Regions from separate parts of the Kitasatospora sp. NPDC093558 genome, predicted to be linked through region 1. Evidence: riboswitches for the same ligand, from Rfam matches in the RefSeq annotation. Region 1 holds a riboswitch; the other holds the start of a gene.
What was found. Region 1 has a riboswitch for S-adenosylmethionine ahead of thrC (threonine synthase). Riboswitches for the same ligand answer to the same signal wherever they lie in the genome.
Positions count from the first base shown of each region.

Region 2: linked by a shared signal. The riboswitch ahead of AB0O00_RS13735 (aminotransferase class V-fold PLP-dependent enzyme) and the one ahead of thrC (threonine synthase) in region 1 are both predicted to bind S-adenosylmethionine.

Region 1 covers NZ_JBFBDY010000232.1:737-9,485, forward strand. Annotated here, with positions in the region: gene AB0O00_RS21165 (hypothetical protein) at 1-423, shown strand, start outside; gene AB0O00_RS21170 (hypothetical protein) at 420-770, opposite strand; gene groL (chaperonin GroEL) at 862-2,481, opposite strand; gene AB0O00_RS21180 (cold-shock protein) at 2,792-2,992, opposite strand; gene AB0O00_RS21185 (ubiquitin-like small modifier protein 1) at 3,537-3,815, opposite strand; gene thrC (threonine synthase) at 3,840-5,120, opposite strand; SAM riboswitch class I at 5,138-5,271, opposite strand; gene AB0O00_RS21195 (glucosyl-3-phosphoglycerate synthase) at 5,414-6,418, shown strand; gene AB0O00_RS21200 (trehalose-6-phosphate synthase) at 6,457-7,911, shown strand; gene otsB (trehalose-phosphatase) at 7,898-8,737, opposite strand.
Region 2 covers NZ_JBFBDY010000106.1:7,684-17,674, forward strand. Annotated here, with positions in the region: gene AB0O00_RS13695 (Ig-like domain-containing protein) at 1-623, shown strand, start outside; gene AB0O00_RS13700 (GntR family transcriptional regulator) at 644-1,015, opposite strand; gene AB0O00_RS13705 (ubiquinol-cytochrome c reductase cytochrome b subunit) at 1,129-2,787, opposite strand; gene AB0O00_RS13710 (Rieske 2Fe-2S domain-containing protein) at 2,784-3,836, opposite strand; gene AB0O00_RS13715 (cytochrome c) at 3,845-4,654, opposite strand; gene AB0O00_RS13720 (heme-copper oxidase subunit III) at 4,844-5,464, opposite strand; gene AB0O00_RS13725 (hypothetical protein) at 5,862-6,287, shown strand; gene trpD (anthranilate phosphoribosyltransferase) at 6,403-7,479, shown strand; SAM riboswitch class IV at 7,600-7,717, shown strand; gene AB0O00_RS13735 (aminotransferase class V-fold PLP-dependent enzyme) at 7,770-9,149, shown strand; gene AB0O00_RS13740 (Lrp/AsnC ligand binding domain-containing protein) at 9,153-9,434, opposite strand; gene AB0O00_RS13745 (rhomboid family intramembrane serine protease) at 9,475-9,991, opposite strand, start outside.

The DNA.
Region 1 (8,749 bases):
CTCGCCGCCTGGTTCCACGACGCCGTCTACCGGCCCGACCGCTCCGAGAACGAGGAGCGCAGCGCCGCGCTCGCGGTCCGGGCCCTCACCGCCGCCGGCCTGCCCGCCGCGCGGACGGCCGAGGTCGAGCGGCTCATCCTGCTCACCGTCACCCACGACCCCGCCCCGGGCGACCGCGACGGCGAGGTGCTGTGCGACGCGGACCTCGCCGTCCTCGGCGGCACCCCGGAGGCGTACGCGGCCTACGTGGCCGCCGTCCGCGAGGAGTACGGCTTCGTGCCCGAGCCGGACTTCCGGGCAGGACGGGCGGCCGTGCTGCGCCGGCTCCTCGCCCTGCCCGCGCTCTACCGCACCCCGGCCGCCCACGAGCGCTTCACGGTGGCGGCGCGGGCCAACCTGACGGCCGAACTCGCCGCCCTCTAGGCCAACTTCCCGACCGGCGCGACCGCGGCTCCCTGCTTGCCGCACACCCAGTGCGGGTCCGGTCCCAGCTCCGGCTCCACGCTCAGCGCGTGCGGGTCCCCGTCGGCCGCGCAGGCGGTGCACAGCGGCCAGCGGCCGTACGCCTCCAGGAGCGCGTCCTGGACGTCCTGGGCGACCAGCCCGAGCACGTACTCCGTGCCGTCCGGCCACTGCTCCAGCCACCACCGCCGGTGCGTGACGGCCTGCTCCACGAGCGAGACGACGGCGGCGTCCGCCACGTCCCGCGCGGTGAGGTCGGCCAGGATCCGCGCACGGGCGTCGTGCAGGGCGCTCTCGATGTCAGCCATCCGTGAATTCTCCCAGGAAACGCCGCGTGGGCGGCCCCCCGAAGGGGACCGCCCACGCGATCGGAACACCGATCCGGTCGAACGACCAGGATCAGAAGTCCATGTCACCGCCCGGCATGCCGCCGGCCGGGGCCGCGGCCTTCTCCGGCTTGTCGGCGATGACGGCCTCGGTGGTGAGGAACAGCGCCGCGATGGAGGCGGCGTTCTGCAGCGCCGAGCGGGTGACCTTGGCCGGGTCGATGATGCCCACGGCGATGAGGTCGACGTACTCGTTGGTGGCGGCGTTCAGGCCGTGACCGGCGGGGAGGTTGCGCACCTTCTCCACCACGACGCCGCCCTCGAGGCCGGCGTTGGTCGCGATCTGCTTGATCGGGGCCTCCAGCGCCACGCGGACGATGTTGGCACCGGTGGCCTCGTCGCCCTCGAGCTCCAGCTTGTCGAACGCGACACCGGCCTGCAGCAGGGCGACGCCACCACCGGCGACGATGCCCTCCTCGACGGCGGCCTTGGCGTTGCGGACGGCGTCCTCGATGCGGTGCTTGCGCTCCTTGAGCTCCACCTCGGTGGCCGCGCCGGCCTTGATGACGGCCACGCCGCCGGCCAGCTTGGCGAGGCGCTCCTGGAGCTTCTCGCGGTCGTAGTCCGAGTCGCTGTTCTCGATCTCGGCGCGGATCTGGTTCACGCGGCCCGCGACCATCTCGCTGTCGCCGGCACCGTCGACGATCGTGGTCTCGTCCTTGGTGATGACGACCTTGCGGGCGCCACCCAGGAGGTCCAGACCGGCGTTCTCCAGCTTCAGGCCGACCTCCTCGGAGATCACGGTGCCGCCGGTGAGGGTGGCGATGTCCTGGAGCATGGCCTTGCGGCGGTCGCCGAAGCCCGGGGCCTTGACGGCGACGGACTTGAAGACGCCCTTGATCTTGTTGACGATCAGGGTCGAGAGGGCCTCGCCCTCGACGTCCTCGGCGATGATGACGAGCGGCTTGCCGCTCTGCATGACCTTCTCCAGCAGCGGGAGCAGGTCCTTGATGCCGCCGATCTTGGAGTTGGCGATGAGGATGTACGGGTCCTCGAACGTCGCCTCCATGCGCTCCAGGTCGGTCGCGAAGTAGGCGGAGATGTAGCCCTTGTCGAAGCGCATGCCCTCGGTGAGCTCGAGCTCCAGGCCGAAGGTGTTGCTCTCCTCGACGGTGATGACGCCTTCCTTGCCGACCTTGTCCATCGCCTCGGCGATGAGCTCGCCGATCTGGGTGTCGGCGGCGGAGATGGAGGCGGTGGAGGCGATCTGCTCCTTGGTCTCCACGTCGGTGGCCTGGGCCAGCAGCTGGTCCGAGACGGCGGCGACGGCCTTCTCGATGCCGCGCTTCAGGGCCATCGGGTTGGCGCCGGCGGCGACGTTGCGCAGACCCTCGCGAACCAGGGCCTGGGCGAGCACGGTGGCGGTGGTGGTGCCGTCGCCCGCGACGTCGTCCGTCTTCTTGGCGACCTCCTTGACGAGCTCCGCACCGATCTTCTCGTACGGGTCCTCGAGCTCGATCTCCTTGGCGATGGAGACACCGTCGTTGGTGATCGTGGGGGCGCCCCACTTCTTCTCCAGCACGACGTTGCGACCCTTGGGGCCGAGCGTGACCTTCACTGCGTCGGCGAGCTGGTTCATGCCACGCTCAAGGCCGCGGCGAGCTTCCTCATCAAAGGCGATGATCTTGGCCATCTGAAGTGGTCCTCCGGGACACGGTCGACTGCTCGGACCAAGGGGTGCCCGCGACGGACGGCCAAGGTGTGCGGGGGTCTATTCCCCTACCGCTCCCAGGGCCTCACCGACCCGGTCCGCTGTCACTCTAAGGCTGTGAGTGCTAACGCCAATGATTAGCACTCCGGGTGGTCGAGTGCAAGCCCAATCGCCAAGCCGGGAGCCGCCCCGAGAACGCCGACGGGCCCGTACGACGCGTGTCGTACGGGCCCGTCGAGAAGCGAGTGGTCGCCGGCCGTGGGCCGCGCCGAGCTCCTGGAGCCGGAAGGGGTCAGACAGCGCGGACCATGTCCGCCTGCGGGCCCTTCTGTCCCTGGGAGATCTCGAACTCGACCCGCTGGCCCTCCTCGAGGGTGCGGTAGCCGTCCATCTGGATCGCGCTGTAGTGGACGAAGACGTCCGCACCACCGTCGACCGCGATGAAGCCGTAGCCCTTCTCCGCGTTGAACCACTTGACGGTGCCCTGAGCCATTCCGAACTCCCCTAGTGCTGTGCTGGCCCTTCACGGTCCCGCGGGTCGCGGGACCGGGTTGGATTGAAGGCCGGCCCGGGGAACCCCCCCTGGGCACAGCCGTGCACGCCGCGATCCACCGTCCCGAACGACATCCGGTGAGCGGGTGATTGCGTCGACCGCGGCTGAATGTATCCGGACCGACGCCCTCTGCAACAGGGCCCTCCGCGGTGAATTCCGGGTCCGCGTCAAGGGACAGGACGGGCCGAACCGGAAGGAACTCGGCAATTCGCGCCGGACATAGCGGACGCATTGCGCAAAACCCCTGAAGAATTCTGACATCCGCGTGACATGTTTCCCGGGCCCGGTCCCCGGGCGGTCTCAACGGACGGACGGCGGAGCGGCGGTTCGCACGGGGAGGGTGAGGGGGACCCCTGTTCCCGGCCGAGCGACACTCTACTCCCACTCGACCGGGAAATATTCCCGCCGAAATGCGAGCAGCCGCCCGCGCGCACGGAATGCGGAATTCCGTGCGCGCGGGCGGCCGGTCGGAGCGGGGCGCGGCTCAGCAGCCGCCGGCCACCGCCGGAATGATCGAGACGCTGGCGCCGTCCTTGATCTCGGTCGCGAGGCCCTCGGCGAAACGCACGTCGTCGTCGTTCACGTACACGTTGACGAAACGGCGCAGCTTCCCGGTGTCGTCCAGGATGCGGGCCGAGATGCCCGCGTGGTTCTTCTCCAGGTCGGCGATGACGTCGCCCAGGGTCCCGCCGTCGGCGGCGACCTCGGCGGCCCCGCCGGTGTAGGTGCGCAGGATGGTGGGGATGCGGACGGTGGCGCTCATGGGTGGCTCTCCTCGTGGGGGGAATCAGGCGGACGCGAGGCCGGCGCTGCGGAAGGAATCCAGCGTCGGGCGGATGACCGCGGTCATCCCGGCATCGGCGACGGCGTCCAGGGTCTTGAGGCCGTCACCGGTGTTGATCGCGACGGTCTCCTTGGCCGGATCCAGCTGTCCGGTCTCGACCAGCTTCTTGAGCACGCCGACGGTCACCCCGCCCGCGGTCTCGGCGAAGATGCCCTCGGTGCGGGCCAGCAGCCGGATCGCGGCCACCACCTCGGCGTCGGTCACGTCCTCGACCGCCCCGCCGGTGCGCCGCGCGATGTCCAGCACGTACGGGCCGTCGGCCGGGTTGCCGATCGCCAGCGACTTGGCGATGGTGTCCGGCTTCACCGGCTTGATCACGTCCCGGCCGGCCTTGAACGCCGCGGACACCGGCGAGCAGCCCTCGGCCTGGGCCCCGAAGATCTTGTACGGCCGGTCCTCGACCAGCCCGAGCTTGATCAGCTCCTGCAGACCCTTGTCGATCTTCGTGAGCTGCGAGCCCGAGGCGATCGGGATGACGATCTGCTCCGGCAGCCGCCAGCCGAGCTGCTCGCAGATCTCGTACGCGAGCGTCTTGGAACCCTCGCCGTAGTACGGGCGGAGGTTGACGTTGACGAAGCCCCAGCCCTCGCCGGCCGGGTCGCCGATCAGCTCCGAGCAGAAGCGGTTCACGTCGTCGTAGTTGCCCTCGATGCCGACCAGCTCACCGCCGTACACGCCGGCCATGACGACCTTGCCCTGCTCCAGGTCGTGCGGGATGAACACGCACGAGCGGAACCCGGCCCGGGCCGCCGCCGCGCCCACCGCACCGGCCAGGTTGCCGGTCGACGAGCAGGACAGCGTCGTGTAGCCGAAGGCGCGCGCGGCCTCGATGGCGCAGGCCACCACGCGGTCCTTGAACGAGTGCGTCGGGTTGCCCGAGTCGTCCTTCACGTACAGCCCAGCCGTGAAGCCCAGTTCCCGTCCGAGGTTGTCCGCCTTCACCAGCGGGGTCCACCCCGGGTTCAGGTTGGGCTTGGAAGCGACATCGGCCGGCACCGGCAGCAGCGGCGCGTAGCGCCAGATCGACGCGGGCCCGGCCTCGATGCGCTTGCGCAGCTCCTCGGCGGCCTCGCCGCCGAACTCGTACGCGATCTCCAGCGGCCCGAAGCACTCCAGGCAGGCGAAGTTCGGACCGAGCGGGAAGCGGGTGCCGCACTCCCGACAGGACAGGGCGGCGGCGGGGCCGAGATCCACGGATGCGGGTGCGACGGTGTCGATAGCCATGATGGCGGAGGCCTCTCTCCTCATCTTCCCCGTGGCGCGGGCGCGCCACGGGCCGGAATTGGCACCTGTCCCGCCGGGGCCTGGTGATCGGCCGCGCGAGAAGGTTGCCGGGACGTCAACGGGCCGTTCCCTCAGTCCCTCTGGATGAGCATGTGAAGTTGTCGTCAGCGGCGACCCCGGCGTGCGAAGGTCCGACCGCTGTACGAAGACTGTATCCGAAGGCGCCGAGCCCGAAAGGGGCCGTCCGCCACGCGAGATGGCCCGTTCCACCCCGATCCGCCGAGGAGAGTCCCGTGCCCGCCGAACCGACCCCCGCACTCCTCCCGCAGGCGGCCTCCTGGCTGGGCCGCCGCTCGTGGAGCGCGGCCGACCGGCCGGTCGACACCCTCCTCGCGGCCAAACGGCGCACCGGCCACACCGTCAGCGTCGTCCTGCCCGCCCTCGACGAGGCGGCGACCGTCGGCGACATCGTCCGCACGATCCGGCGCGAGCTGATGGAACGCCTCCCCCTGGTCGACGAGCTCGTCGTCGTCGACTCCGGCTCCGCCGACGACACCGCCGCCATCGCCGCCGAGGCCGGCGCCCGGGTCGAACACCGCGACCGGATCCTGCCCCGACTGCCCGCAGCCCCCGGCAAGGGCGAGGTGCTGTGGCGCTCGCTGCTGGTCACCCACGGCGACATCGTCTGCTTCATCGACGCCGACCTGCGCGAGTTCGACCCCGCGTTCGTCTCCGGCACCGTCGGCCCGCTGCTCACCGAGCCGGACATCCAGCTGGTCAAGGCCATGTACGACCGCCCGCTCGAGACCGAGAGCGGCGCGGTCGTCCCCGCCGGCGGAGGCCGGGTGACCGAACTGGTGGCCCGCCCCCTCCTCAACCTGCACTGGCCGGAACTCGCCGGTTTCGTCCAGCCGCTCGGCGGCGAGTACGCGGCCCGCCGCGCCCTGCTCGAACGGCTCCCCTTCCCCACCGGCTACGGCGTCGAACTCGGCCTCCTGGTCGACGCGTTGGAACTCGCCGGGCTCGACGCCCTGGCCCAGGTCGACGTCGGCGTCCGGCACCACCGCCACCAGGACGGCCAGGCCCTCGGCCGGATGGCCGCGACCATCTACCGCACCGCGCTGGAACGCCTCGACCGCACCCACCGGCTCAAGGCCTCGGCCGACCTCGTCCACCCGCTGCTCACCCAGTTCACCCGCGACCCGGAGACCCGCGCGTTCACCGCCCACACCCACCCCGTGACGGCCCTGGAGCGCCCCCCGATGCACACCGTGCCCGAGTACGCGACCCGCCACTGACACGTTTGCCGACCCAAACCCCCGGCAACGTACCAACCATGGGCGATCTCACGACCGAACGTTCGAGCGCGACCGTGCTGGTGGCATCCAACCGGGGGCCGGTCTCCTTCAGCACCGCGGACGACGGCACGCTGACCCTCAAACGCGGCGGCGGAGGCCTGGTCTCCGGCCTCTCCGCGATCGACGACCCGCACGCCGTCTGGGTGTGCGCCGCCCTCGGCGACGCCGACCGCCGGGCCGCCCGGGAAGCCCCCGACGGCCGCCTCGACCTGGCCGGCCACGACGTCGGCGGACAGGCCGTCCGGATGCTGGACATCGACCCCGAGACCTTCGCCCGCGCCTACAACGGCGTCGCGAACTCCACCCTCTGGTTCGTGAGCCACCTGCTCTACGCCACGCCCACGGCCCCCGCCTTCGACGCCGGCTTCCGCACCGAGTGGGCCGCCTACGAGACGTACAACCAGGCCTTCTCGGACGCCCTCGCGGCCGAGGCCGCCCCGGACGCCGCCGTCCTGGTCCAGGACTACCACCTGTCCCTCACCCCGGCGCTGCTCCGCGCCACCCGCCCCGACCTGCGCATCGGCCACTTCTCCCACACCCCGTGGGCCCCGCCCGAGTACTTCCGGCTCCTCCCCGACGACGTGGCCAGGGCCGTCCTCACCGGCATCCTCGGCGCCGACCGGGCGGGCTTCCTCACCGAACGCTGGGCGAGGGCCTTCGCCGCCTGCTGCAAGGAGATCCTGAACGCGACCGTCGACGACGACGCCCTCACCGTCACCCACGACAACCGCACGACCCACCTCGGCGTACACGCCCTGGGCGCCGACGCCGACTTCCTGCGCGAGCGCGCCCATCGCCCCGACGTCGACGAGCGCCTCGCCACGCTGCGCGAGGCCGTCGGCGACCGGCGCACGATCGTCCGGGTCGACCGCACCGAGCTGAGCAAGAACATCGTCCGCGGCCTGCTGGCCTACCGGCACCTGCTGCGCACGCGCCCGGAGTGGCACGACCGCGTCGTGCACATCGCCTTCGCCTACCCGTCCCGCACCGACCTCGCCGAATACCGGAACTACACGGCCCAGGTCCGAGACCTCGCCCAGGCCATCAACACCGAATTCGCCACCCCCACCTGGCAGCCGGTGATCCTGCACGTCGACGACGACTTCCCGCGCTCCCTCGCCGCCTACCGGCTCGCCGACGTCGCCCTGGTGAACCCCATCCGGGACGGCATGAACCTGGTGGCCAAGGAAGTCCCGGTGGTCTCCGACCACGGCTGCGCCCTCGTCCTGTCCCGCGAGGCCGGCGCCCACACCGAACTGGCCGACGACGCGATCGTCGTCAACCCGTACGACGTCATCGAGACGGCCGACGCCCTCCACGCGGGCCTTACCATGCCCGCCGAGGAGCGCGCCGACCGCACCAAGCGCCTGGCCGCGGCGGCCACCGCGCTCCCGCCGCAGCAGTGGTTCCTGGACCAGCTCAACGCGCTCTGATCGCCTCGCCCAGGTCCACCAGCAGTTCCACCACGCCCGCCGGCCCGGGCACGACCAGGTCGGCCCGGTCGGCAAGCTCCCGCACCGGCGCGTCCCCCACCGCGCCGCTGCACACGAGCACCCCCGCGAGCCCCTCCCCGCGCAACTTCTCGACGGCAGCGAAAGCCGCGACATCCCCCAGATCATCCCCGGCATAGAGCACGGCCCGAGCCCCACGCTCCCGCAGGAAGCCCGTCAGCGCGGCCCCCTTGTCCACCCCCGGAGGCCGGAGCTCAAGCACCAGCCGCCCGGGCTCCACCACCAGCCCGTGCTCCGCCGCCAGCTCGGCCACCGGCCCGCGCAACAGCTCCAGCGCCTCCTCCGGCGCCGCCGTACGCCGCGTGTGCACCGCGAGCGAGCGCCCCTTGTCCTCGACCCACGTCCCGTCGGGCGCCCCCACCGAGGCCAGCACCCCGGACAGGACCCCGCGCACCGCGACCACCCCCGGATGCACCGGAGGCGCCGAAACCTCCCCGTTCTCCCACCGCTCGGCCCCGTAATGCCCGAGCACGACAACCCCGGGAAGCCCGTCCAGCCCCCCGTACTCGACGGCCAGAGCAGCCGGCCGCCCCGTGACGACGACAACGGCCCCCACCTTCGCCACCAGAGCCGCCAGCGCACCCCGAACCCCCCGATGCGCCCGAGCCTGCGAAGGATCGGCAACGATCGGCGCAAGGGTCCCGTCGAAGTCCAAAGCAACGACGGCATCATCGGGAGCGTCGAAGATCCCCCGAACCCCATCCCGCCCGGCCTCGGTCACGGGCACCCACTTCTCGAAAAATCCCATGCGCTGCCCCTA
Region 2 (9,991 bases), on a different contig from region 1:
CCTTCGACGGCACCGGCACCCGGATCTCCGACGGCCTGTACGGCGGTGACCGCAGCAGCCTGAAGCTGCGGATCGGGGAGCGGGTCGAGTCGGTGATCGACGCCGCCGCCCACGAGCTCACCCTGAAGCGCGCCGGCGAGGTGGTCAGGACCATCCCGGTGACCACCGGCAAGCCCGGCTTCGACACCCGCAACGGCGTCAAGGTGGTGCTCGGCCAGGAGCGCTCGGTGCGGATGAACGGCGAGACGATCGGCATAGCCACCGGCAGCTCGGAGGCCTACGACCTCAACGTCGAGTGGGCCACCCGGGTGACGTGGAGCGGCGAGTACGTCCACGCGGCGCCCTGGTCGGTCGGCTCGCAGGGCTACGAGAACGTCAGCCACGGCTGCACCGGCATGAGTACCGACAACGCCAAGTGGTTCTACGACAACACCCGGGTGGGGGACGTGGTGACGGTGGTCAACAGCCGCGGCGCCACGATGGAGCCGTTCGGCAACGGCTTCGGGGACTGGAACGTCTCCTGGGCGGACTGGGTCAAGCACAGCTCCCTCGGCAAGCCCCTCAGCACCACCGTCCCGACCTCGCAGGCCCCCGCCACGGGGATGATCCGCCCGGAGGTCTGAGCGGCCCCCGGAGGCCGTCCTCAGCCCTCCGGGAAGACGAGCCGCAGGGCGGTGTCCACCGCCGCCAGGGCGTCCCCGCGCGACAGCCCGAGCCGGCGCACCCGTTCGGCGTACTCGGTGGCGGCCTCGGCGGCCAGCCGGTGCGCGGTGTCGCCGGTGGCCGCGATCAGCGTGCCGCGCCGGCCGTGCGTCTCGACCACGCCGTCCGCCTCCAGCTCCCGGTACGCGCGCGCGACCGTCCCGGCGGCCAGGCCCAGCTCCTCGGCCAGCGCCCGGACGGTCGGCAGCCGCAGCCCGGCGGGCAGTTCGCCGGAACGGGCGCGCTCGGCGACCTGGGCGCGGATCTGCTCGTACGGGGGAGTGGCGGAGGCGGGGTCGACGGACAGCTGCACGGTGGGCTCCTGAGGGTGCCTGAGGGGCTGGAGGGACGGGAAAGCCCGAGGGCCGCCGACCAGAAGAACTCTGGTCAGCGGCCCTCGGGTGTGGCGCTGCGGTGCGTACGGGATCAGTGGTGGCCGTGGCCGCTGGTGATCTCGTGGTGCTCCTCGGCGGTGGGCTTGGGGATCTGGCTGCCCTCGCCGTAGAAGCCGCGGGACAGCTTGGCCCGGGTGCGGGTGAGGACGCCGGCCTTGGCGGCCACGCCGTTCTCGTCCGTCTGGGCCGGCAGCTCGACCGGCTCGTTCTGCTCGTGCGCGGTGAGCTTGAACAGGTCCTTCTGCGGCAGCTGGGCGTGCACCTCGACGAACTCACCGTGCGGCAGGCGCTTGATGACGCCGGTCTCGCGGCCGTGCAGCACCTTCTCCTTGTCGCGGCGCTGGAGGCCGAGGCACCAGCGCTTGGTGACGATGAAGGTGATGACCGGCACCACGAAGAAGCCGGTGCGCACGAAGTAGGTGATCGCGTTGAGCGACAGGTGCAGGTGGGTGGCGAACAGGTCGTTGCCACCACCGATCAGCAGGACCAGGTAGAGGCTGATCCAGGCGGCACCCAGGGCGGTGCGGACCGGGGCGTTGCGCGGGCGGTCCAGGATGTGGTGCTCGCGCTTGTCGCCGGTGATCCAGCCCTCGATGAACGGGTAGACCGCGATCGCGACCAGGACCAGCGGGAAGATCATCAGCGGGACGAACACGCCCAGGTTCAGCGTGTGGCCCCACAGGCTGATCTCCCAGCCCGGCATGACGCGGATCAGGCCCTCGGAGAAGCCCATGTACCAGTCCGGCTGGGCGTCGGTCGACACCTGGTCGGGGCGGTACGGGCCGTACGCCCAGATCGGGTTGATCGAGGCGATCGCCGAGATGGCGGCGATGATGCCGAACACCAGGAAGAAGAAGCCACCGGCCTTGGCCATGTAGACCGGCATCAGCGGCATGCCGACGACGTTCTTCTCGGTCTTGCCCGGGCCCGCCCACTGGGTGTGCTTGTGGTAGAAGACCAGGATCAGGTGCGCCACCAGCAGGCCGAGCATGATGCCCGGGATCAGCAGCACGTGGATCGTGAAGAACCGCGGGATGATGTCGGTGCCGGGGAACTCGCCCCCGTACAGGAACATCTGGATGTAGGTGCCCACCAGCGGGACGGCGAGGATCGCGCCTTCCATGAAGCGGATACCGGTACCCGACAGCAGGTCGTCCGGCAGCGAGTAGCCGAAGAAGCCGTCGAACATGCCCAGGACCAGCAGCAGGAAGCCGAAGACCCAGTTGATCTCACGCGGCTTGCGGAACGCGCCGGTGAAGAACACGCGCATCATGTGCACGAGCATGGCCGCCACGAAGACCAGGGCGGCCCAGTGGTGGATCTGGCGGATCAGCAGACCGCCGCGGACCTCGAAGCTGATGTTCACCGTCGACGCGTACGCCTCGGACATGCCGATGCCCTTGAGGGGCACGTACGAGCCGTTGTAGACGACCTCGGCCATCGACGGCTTGAAGAACAGCGTCAGGTACACGCCGGTCAGGATGATGATGATGAACGAGTAGAGGCAGATCTCGCCCAGCATGAAGGACCAGTGGTCCGGGAAGATCTTGCGCAGGTTGGACTTGGCGAGGGAGTAGATCCCCAGCCGGCCGTCCGTCCAGTCAGCCGCGGCCTCCCACTTGTTGGCGGGGTTGGCACGCGTGCTGGTGGGCTTGGCGGCACCGGAGGTGGTGCTGCTCGCGCTACTCATCGAGCACGCTCCCAGTAGCTCGGGCCGACAGGCTCGTCGAAGTCGCCGGTGGCGACCAGGTGACCCTGTTCGTCAGTGGTGATCTTCAGCTGCGGCAGGGGGTGCCCGGCCGGGCCGAAGATGACGCGCGCGCCGTCCGACAGGTCGAAGGTCGACTGGTGGCAGGGGCAGAGCGCGTGGTGGGTCTGCTGCTCGTAGAGGCTGATCGGGCAGCCGACGTGGGTGCAGATCTTCGAGTAGGCGAGGATGCCCTCGAAGCCCTTCTCCCGGGACTTGTCGTCCTTGATGTCCTCCGGCGCGATGCGCACCAGCATCAGGGCGTCCTTGGCGATGGCCTGCTGGAAGTCCTCGTCGTGGACGTGCAGACCCTCGGGCATGGCGAAGGTCAGCGAGCCGACGACGATGTCATCGGCCTTCATCGGCTGGTTGGTGCTCATGTTGATGAGCTGCAGCGGCTTGGCCGGGGTCGCCTCCTTCCAGCCCGTCTCCTTCAGCTTCTTCTCGGGCAGCGGCCCGAGGTCGCGGAGCAGGACCACGCCGGAGAGCGGGACCAGCGCCATCGAGCCGATGAGGGTGTTGCGGATCATCTTCCGGCGACCGAAGCCGGACTCGGCGGCACCGGTCTTGAACTGGTTGATGACGTCCGCGCGGACCTCTTCGTCGGCCTCGATCGGGTGACGCTCGGACGGGATCTCGACGTCCGACATCAGGGTGCGGGCCCAGTGGACCGCGCCCGCGCCGATCAGGAACAGCGCGACGCCCAGGGTCAGGCCGAGCGCGAAGTTCAGCGCGCTGACGTGACCGAGCGGGAAGATGTAGACGATCTTGTCCGGGTCGATGCCCACGTACGACGCGATGAAGCCGATGGTGGCGATCATCGAGATCACGAACATCAGCGAGACCTGGCGCTCGGCGCGCTTGGCGGCCCGCTCGTCGATGTCGGTGCGACGGGGCTCGTGGGCCGGCAGGCCCGGGTCGGCGAACGGGTCGCCGTGGTCGGCCACCTCGCCGGCGGAGCCGTGGTGCTCCGGAAGCTTCTCTTCTGACATGTCGTGGCTCATGACTTCTTGGCCTTGGTGGTGTGGGCGGCGACCCAGATCGCGACCGCGATGAGCACGCCGAGACCGAAGATCCAGCCGAACAGACCCTCGGTCACCGGACCGAGGCTGCCGAGCGTGAGACCACCGGGGTTCGGCTCATCGTTGGTGGTGTGGCGGACGAAGGCCACGATCTGCTTCTTCTGCTCCTCGGGCATGGTGGTGTCCGGGAACGACGGCATGTTCTGCGGGCCGGTCTGCATGGCCTCGTAGATGTGCTTGGCGTCCACGCCCTCCAGCGACGGCGCGTACTTGCCCTTGGTCAGGGCACCACCCTGGCCGGCGAAGTTGTGGCACTGGGCGCAGTTGGTGCGGAACAGCTCGCCGCCCTTGGAGATGTCCTCGGGGTTGGTCGAGGTGTACTGCTCCGGGAGCGGCGTGACCGGGCCGGGGCCGAGCGAGGACACGAAGGCGGAGAGCTGGTCGATCTCGCCCTGCGTGTAGATGTTCTTCTTGCGCGGGACCTGGGCGCCGGGCTGCTGGGCCGGCATGCGACCGGTGGCGACCTGGAAGTCGACGGCGGCGGAGCCGACGCCGACCAGGCTCGGACCGTCGCTGCTGCCCTGGCCGTTCAGGCCGTGGCAGGAGGAGCAGCCGACGGCGAAGAGCTTCTTACCCTCGTCGATCGCGAGCGACTGCGCGGCGACGTCGGCCTGCGCCTTGTCGGCGGGCGCGAACACGGCGTACAGCCCCCCGGTTGCCGCCAGGGCGAGAAGTAGGACGACCAGCGCCGCCAATGGGTGGCGCCGTCGTGCGGAGAGCTTTTTCACGGAATAACCCCGGTGTCAGGATCTGGTCGACTGGTGGGTGCACCCGGCTGCCGGTCTGGCCGGCACGAGGCTGCCTCTGGCTAGGGCTGCGCGCGCGGTCGGTCGGTGGGAGCGTCGGCACCGGCAGAAGCGGCCCTGCGCCGGTGAGGGCGGGGGCCGCAGCCGGTGGCCAGCGACCTGATCAGCTGGTTACTTGATCAGGTAGATGGTCGCGAACAGGCCGATCCACACGACGTCGACGAAGTGCCAGTAGTACGACACCACGATGGCGGCGGTGGCCTGCTCGTGCGTGAAGCGCTTGGCTGCGTACGTCCGTCCCAGGACCAGCAGGAAGGCGATCAGACCACCCGTCACGTGCAGACCGTGGAAGCCGGTGGTCAGGTAGAACACCGTGCCGTACGGGTCGGAGGACAGCGAGAGGCCGTCCTTCTTGACCAGCTCGGTGTACTCGAAGATCTGACCGCCGATGAAGATCGCGCCCATCACGAAGGTGATGACGAACCACGAGCGGAGCTTCTTCACGTCCCCGCGCTCGGCGGCGAACACGCCGAGCTGGCAGGTCAGCGAGGAGAGCACCAGGATCGTGGTGTTGACCGAGGAGAAGGGCACGTTGAGGGCGTGCGCCTTCTCGGTCCAGAACTCCGGCCCCTTGACGGAGCGGAGCGTGAAGTACATCGCGAAGAGGGCCGCGAAGAACATCAACTCGGAACTGAGCCAGACGATCGTTCCGACGCTGACCATGTTCGGCCGGTTGACCGATCCGTGCGCGTGCCCGGTTTCTACTGCTGTTGCTGTCGCCACGACGGACATTATGTCGGTCCCTTATTCCGTCTTCACGCCGGGGGGTGTCCCTCGGAGTGTCCGGTGCGTGAGGTATGCCCGCTTGGGGGGTGGCCGGGTGCCCGGACGGTACCTGAGCAGCGGGGTGTCCCTTTTCTGACGGTTCCTCGGAGCGCCCTTGGACCCCGTTGCCCAGCGTGTCGATGCACGGTCGGCGCAGCGCCCCGGGGTAGGGGAGCCGGCGGGCTGTCGGCCGTCCGGGTGGACTGCGCGGGTCCGGGTGACGGGGCGTCCTCCGGGCGGGTGAGCCCCGGGCGCGGCGCCTTGAGAAGGAACGCGCGCGGGAGAGGGCTCGGGCGGGGGTGATCCGGAGTAGCATCCGGGTCAGGCGAACGTGGTCCGGATCACACTTGAGGGAGCAGGGTCAATGGCGTACACGACCGATGAGACGCTCACCGTCCTCGTCTACAGCGACGACCGCAACACCCGCGAGCAGGTGCTGACGGCGCTCGGCCGCCGGCCCGCCGAGGATCTGCCCGAGCTGTCCTACCTGGAGTGCGCGACCACCCCCGCGGTGCTGCGGGCGCTGGAGAAGGGGGGCGTCGACCTCTGCGTCCTGGACGGCGAGGCGGTGCCGGCCGGCGGGCTCGGGCTCGGGCGCCAGCTGAAGGACGAGATCTACGGCTGCCCGCCGGTGCTGGTGCTGATCGGCCGGCCGCAGGACTCCTGGCTGGCCGCCTGGAGCCGGGCCGACGCGGCGATCTCGCACCCGGTGGACCCGGTCGCGCTGGCCGGGGCGGTGGCCACGCTGCTGCGGGCGCGCGTGGCCAAGCGGGCCCCCGCCACGCGTTGAGCGGTGCCGTCTCAGTACTAGAGAAGACAGGGCCGGAGGTGCCCCGCCGCTGGATAGGCTGACTCCATCCGTACGGACGTCCCCCGCGGGGGAACCGACACAGCTGGAGTCAGCCATGGTGAACGTGAACCCTGCGAACGGTGGTACCGACCCCGCGCAGGTGGTCCGCACCTGGCCGGACCTCCTGTCGGCGCTGTTGAAGGGGGAGGACCTCGACCGCTCGGCCACCGCGTGGGCGATGGACCGGATCATGAGCGGCGAGGCGTCCCCCGTCCAGGTCGCCGGGTTCATGGTGGCGCTGCGGGCCAAGGGCGAGACGGTCGACGAGATCACCGGCCTGGTGGACGCGATGTACGCGCACGCCGAGCCGCTGGACATCCCCGGCCCGGCGGTGGACATCGTCGGCACCGGCGGCGACCGCGCCAAGACCGTCAACATCTCCACCATGTCCGCGATCGTCGCGGCGGCGGCCGGCGCCAAGGTGGTCAAGCACGGCAACCGGGCGTCGTCCTCGGCCAGCGGGTCCTCGGACGTGCTGGAGAAGCTCGGCATCGCCCTGGACCTGTCGGCCCGGCGGGTGGCCGAGGTCGCCGACGAGGTCGGGCTCACCTTCTGTTTCGCGGCGAAGTTCCACCCGTCGATGCGGCACGCCGCGACCGCGCGGCGCGACCTCGGGGTGCCGACCGCGTTCAACATCCTCGGCCCGCTGACCAACCCGGCCAAGGTCACCTCGCACGCCGTCGGCTGCTTCGACACCCGGCTCGCCGGGCTGATCGCGGGCGTGCTCGCCCGGCGCGGCTCCAGCGCACTGGTGTTCCGTGGCGACGACGGCCTGGACGAGCTGACCGTCACCACGACGTCCCGGGTGTGGATCGTGCGGGACGGGATCGTCACCGAGACCGCCTTCGACCCGCGGGACGTCGGCATCGAGCTGGTCGGCATCGAGGCGCTGCGCGGGGCGGACGCCTCCTACAACGCCGAGGTGGCGCGCCGGCTGCTGGCCGGGGAGCGCGGGCCGGTGCGGGACGCCGTCCTGCTGAACACGGCGGCGGCGCTGGTGGCGCTGGAGCTGACCGACGCGCCGCTCGTCGAGCAGCTGGCGGCCGGCATGGAGCGGGCCGCGGCGGCCGTCGACTCGGGCGCGGCGCAGGAGCTGCTGCGGCGCTGGTCGGAGGCCACCAGCCGGGGCTGACAAGCGAGTTGGGGGCCCGCGGCAGGCCGTTGCCGCGGGCCTCTTCGCGCGCCTCTTCGCGTGTCCGGATGGTGGACGCCCGTTTGACCACCCGCCGGACGGGACCTACAGTCTTGGCCAGGTCATGAGTGACAGCGTCAAGCCCCAGCTTGCTGTCCGGCAACCCTCCGTCCGTGGCGGGGTGCCCTGGGTGAGGACCGGGTCGCGCGGCAATCCGTCCGCGAGGCAAGCGCGGACGCCGGACGATCAGCACTCCCGGGGTCCCTCAACCTCCGAAGGAGTGCATCCTCATGTCTGTCTCCGTTGACATCTCCGCCCCGCTCGCCGTCCTCGGCCACGACGTCCAGGTGCCGCTCGCCAACGGCGAGAAGGTCGGCTACGCGCCGCTCGACTACGCGGCCAGCTCGCCGGCACTCCAGCGGGTGTGGGACGACGTCGCCGCGTACGCCCCCTACTACGGCAGCGTGCACCGCGGCGCCGGGTACCTCTCGCAGCTGTCCACCGACCTGTTCGAGCAGAGCCGCCGGACCGTCGGCGAGTTCCTCGGCCTGCGCGAGGACGACCAGGTGGTCTTCACCCGGGCCACCACCGACTCGCTCAACCTGCTCGCCGCCGCGCTGCCCGCCGGCACCCGGGTGTTCGCGTTCGAGACCGAGCACCACGCCTCGCTGCTGCCCTGGGCCCACGCCGGGCTGGACGTCACCTACCTGCGCGCGCCGCGCTCGCACGCCGAGGCCGTCGCCGCGCTGGACGCCGCGCTCGCCGCGGCGCCCGAGGGCCCCAAGCTGCTGTGCGTCACCGGCGCCTCGAACGTCACCGGCGAGCTGTGGCCGGTCGCCGAGCTGACCGCGACCGCGCACCGGTACGGCGCCCGGGTGGTGCTGGACGCGGCGCAGCTCGCGCCGCACCACCGGGTCTCGGTGGCCGAGCTGGACGTCGACTGGATCGCCTTCTCCGGCCACAAGATCTACGCGCCGTTCGGCGCCGGGGTGCTGGCCGGCCGGGCGGACTGGCTGGACGCGGCCGAGCCCTACCTGGCCGGCGGCGGGGCGACCCGGACGGTGGCGCGGGAGGCGGACGGCTCGGTGGCCGTGCAGTGGCGCACCGGCCCGGCCCGGCACGAGGCCGGCTCGCCGAACGTCATCGGCGCCTACGCCATCGCCTCCGCCTGCCGGGCGCTGACCGAGGCCGGCTTCGACGCGCTGGAGGCCCGCGAGCGGGCGCTGATCGCCCGGCTCACGGCCGGGCTGGCGGAGATCCCGCAGGTCAAGGTGCTGAACCTGTTCGGTGCCGACTCGGCGCGGGTGGGCGTGCTCTCGTTCGTCGTCCGAGGCTGGAACAGCTCGCACTTCTCGGCGGCGCTCTCCGCCGAGTACGGCATCGGGGTGCGCGACGGGCTGTTCTGTGCGCACCCGCTGGTGCGCACGCTGCTCGGCGACGAGGACGTCGCACCGTCCGAGTGCGGTGCGCCGGAGCCGTCGCTGCCGGGTGAGCGCAGCCTGAACGCCATCCGGGTCAGCTTCGGCGCCGGGACCCCGGACGAGCACGTCGACCGCTTCCTGACCGCCGTCCGCGCGCTGGTCACGGACGGCGCGGCGTGGAACTACCGCAACGAGGACGGTCGTTGCGTGGCCACTGTGCAGATCGACAGGGGCCGTCGCGAGGGCTGAGGACTACTCGTCCAGGCCGAGCGCGAACGCGGCCTCCAGGTCGTGCTGGGAGTAGGTGCGGAAGGCGATCTGGGTCTCGGTGTGCGCGACGCCCGGGACCTTGTTCAGCCGGCCCGGGATGACGTCGGCCAGGTCGTCGTGCTTGCGCACCCGCACCATCGCGACCAGGTCGTAGCCGCCGGTCACCGAGTACACCTCGCTGACCCCGTCAATGGACGCGATGGCCTCGGCGATCTCCGGGATGCGGTCGACACTGGTCTTGATCAGGACGATGGCGGTGATCACTGTTCGGCTCCTTCGTGGGGTGGCGCCAGCGTATCGGGCGTCAGCCGGGCCGTCTCGGGGGGTGGCGGACCACGGTGCAGGCGAAGAGGAAGCCGGCGCAGAAGCCGATCACGTGGACGAGGTAGGCGACCCCGGGGCCGGCCGAGTGCACCGACCACCACTGCAGGGCGAACCAGAGGCCCAGCACCAGCCAGGCAGGGAACCGCAGCGGCAGGAAGAGCAGCAGCGGGACGAGCGTCGTGACCCGGGAGCGCGGGTGGAAGCGCAGGTAGGCGCCCAGGACGGCGGAGATCGCGCCGGAGGCTCCGATCAGGACACGGGTGGAGTCCGGGGAGTGCGCCTCGGCGAGGGCGAAGCCGTACGTCGCGAGGCTCCCGGCGGCCAGGTAGAAGAGGAGGAAGCGGGCCCGGCCGACGCGCCGTTCGACGGTGGGGCCGAAGACGTGGAGGAAGAGCAGGTTGCCGGCCAGGTGCAGCCAGCCGGCGTGCAGGAAGAGGCCGGTGAGGACGGAGACGGCCGGGCGCTTGCCCGGGGTGGGGGCGGCCGGGCAGCCGGGG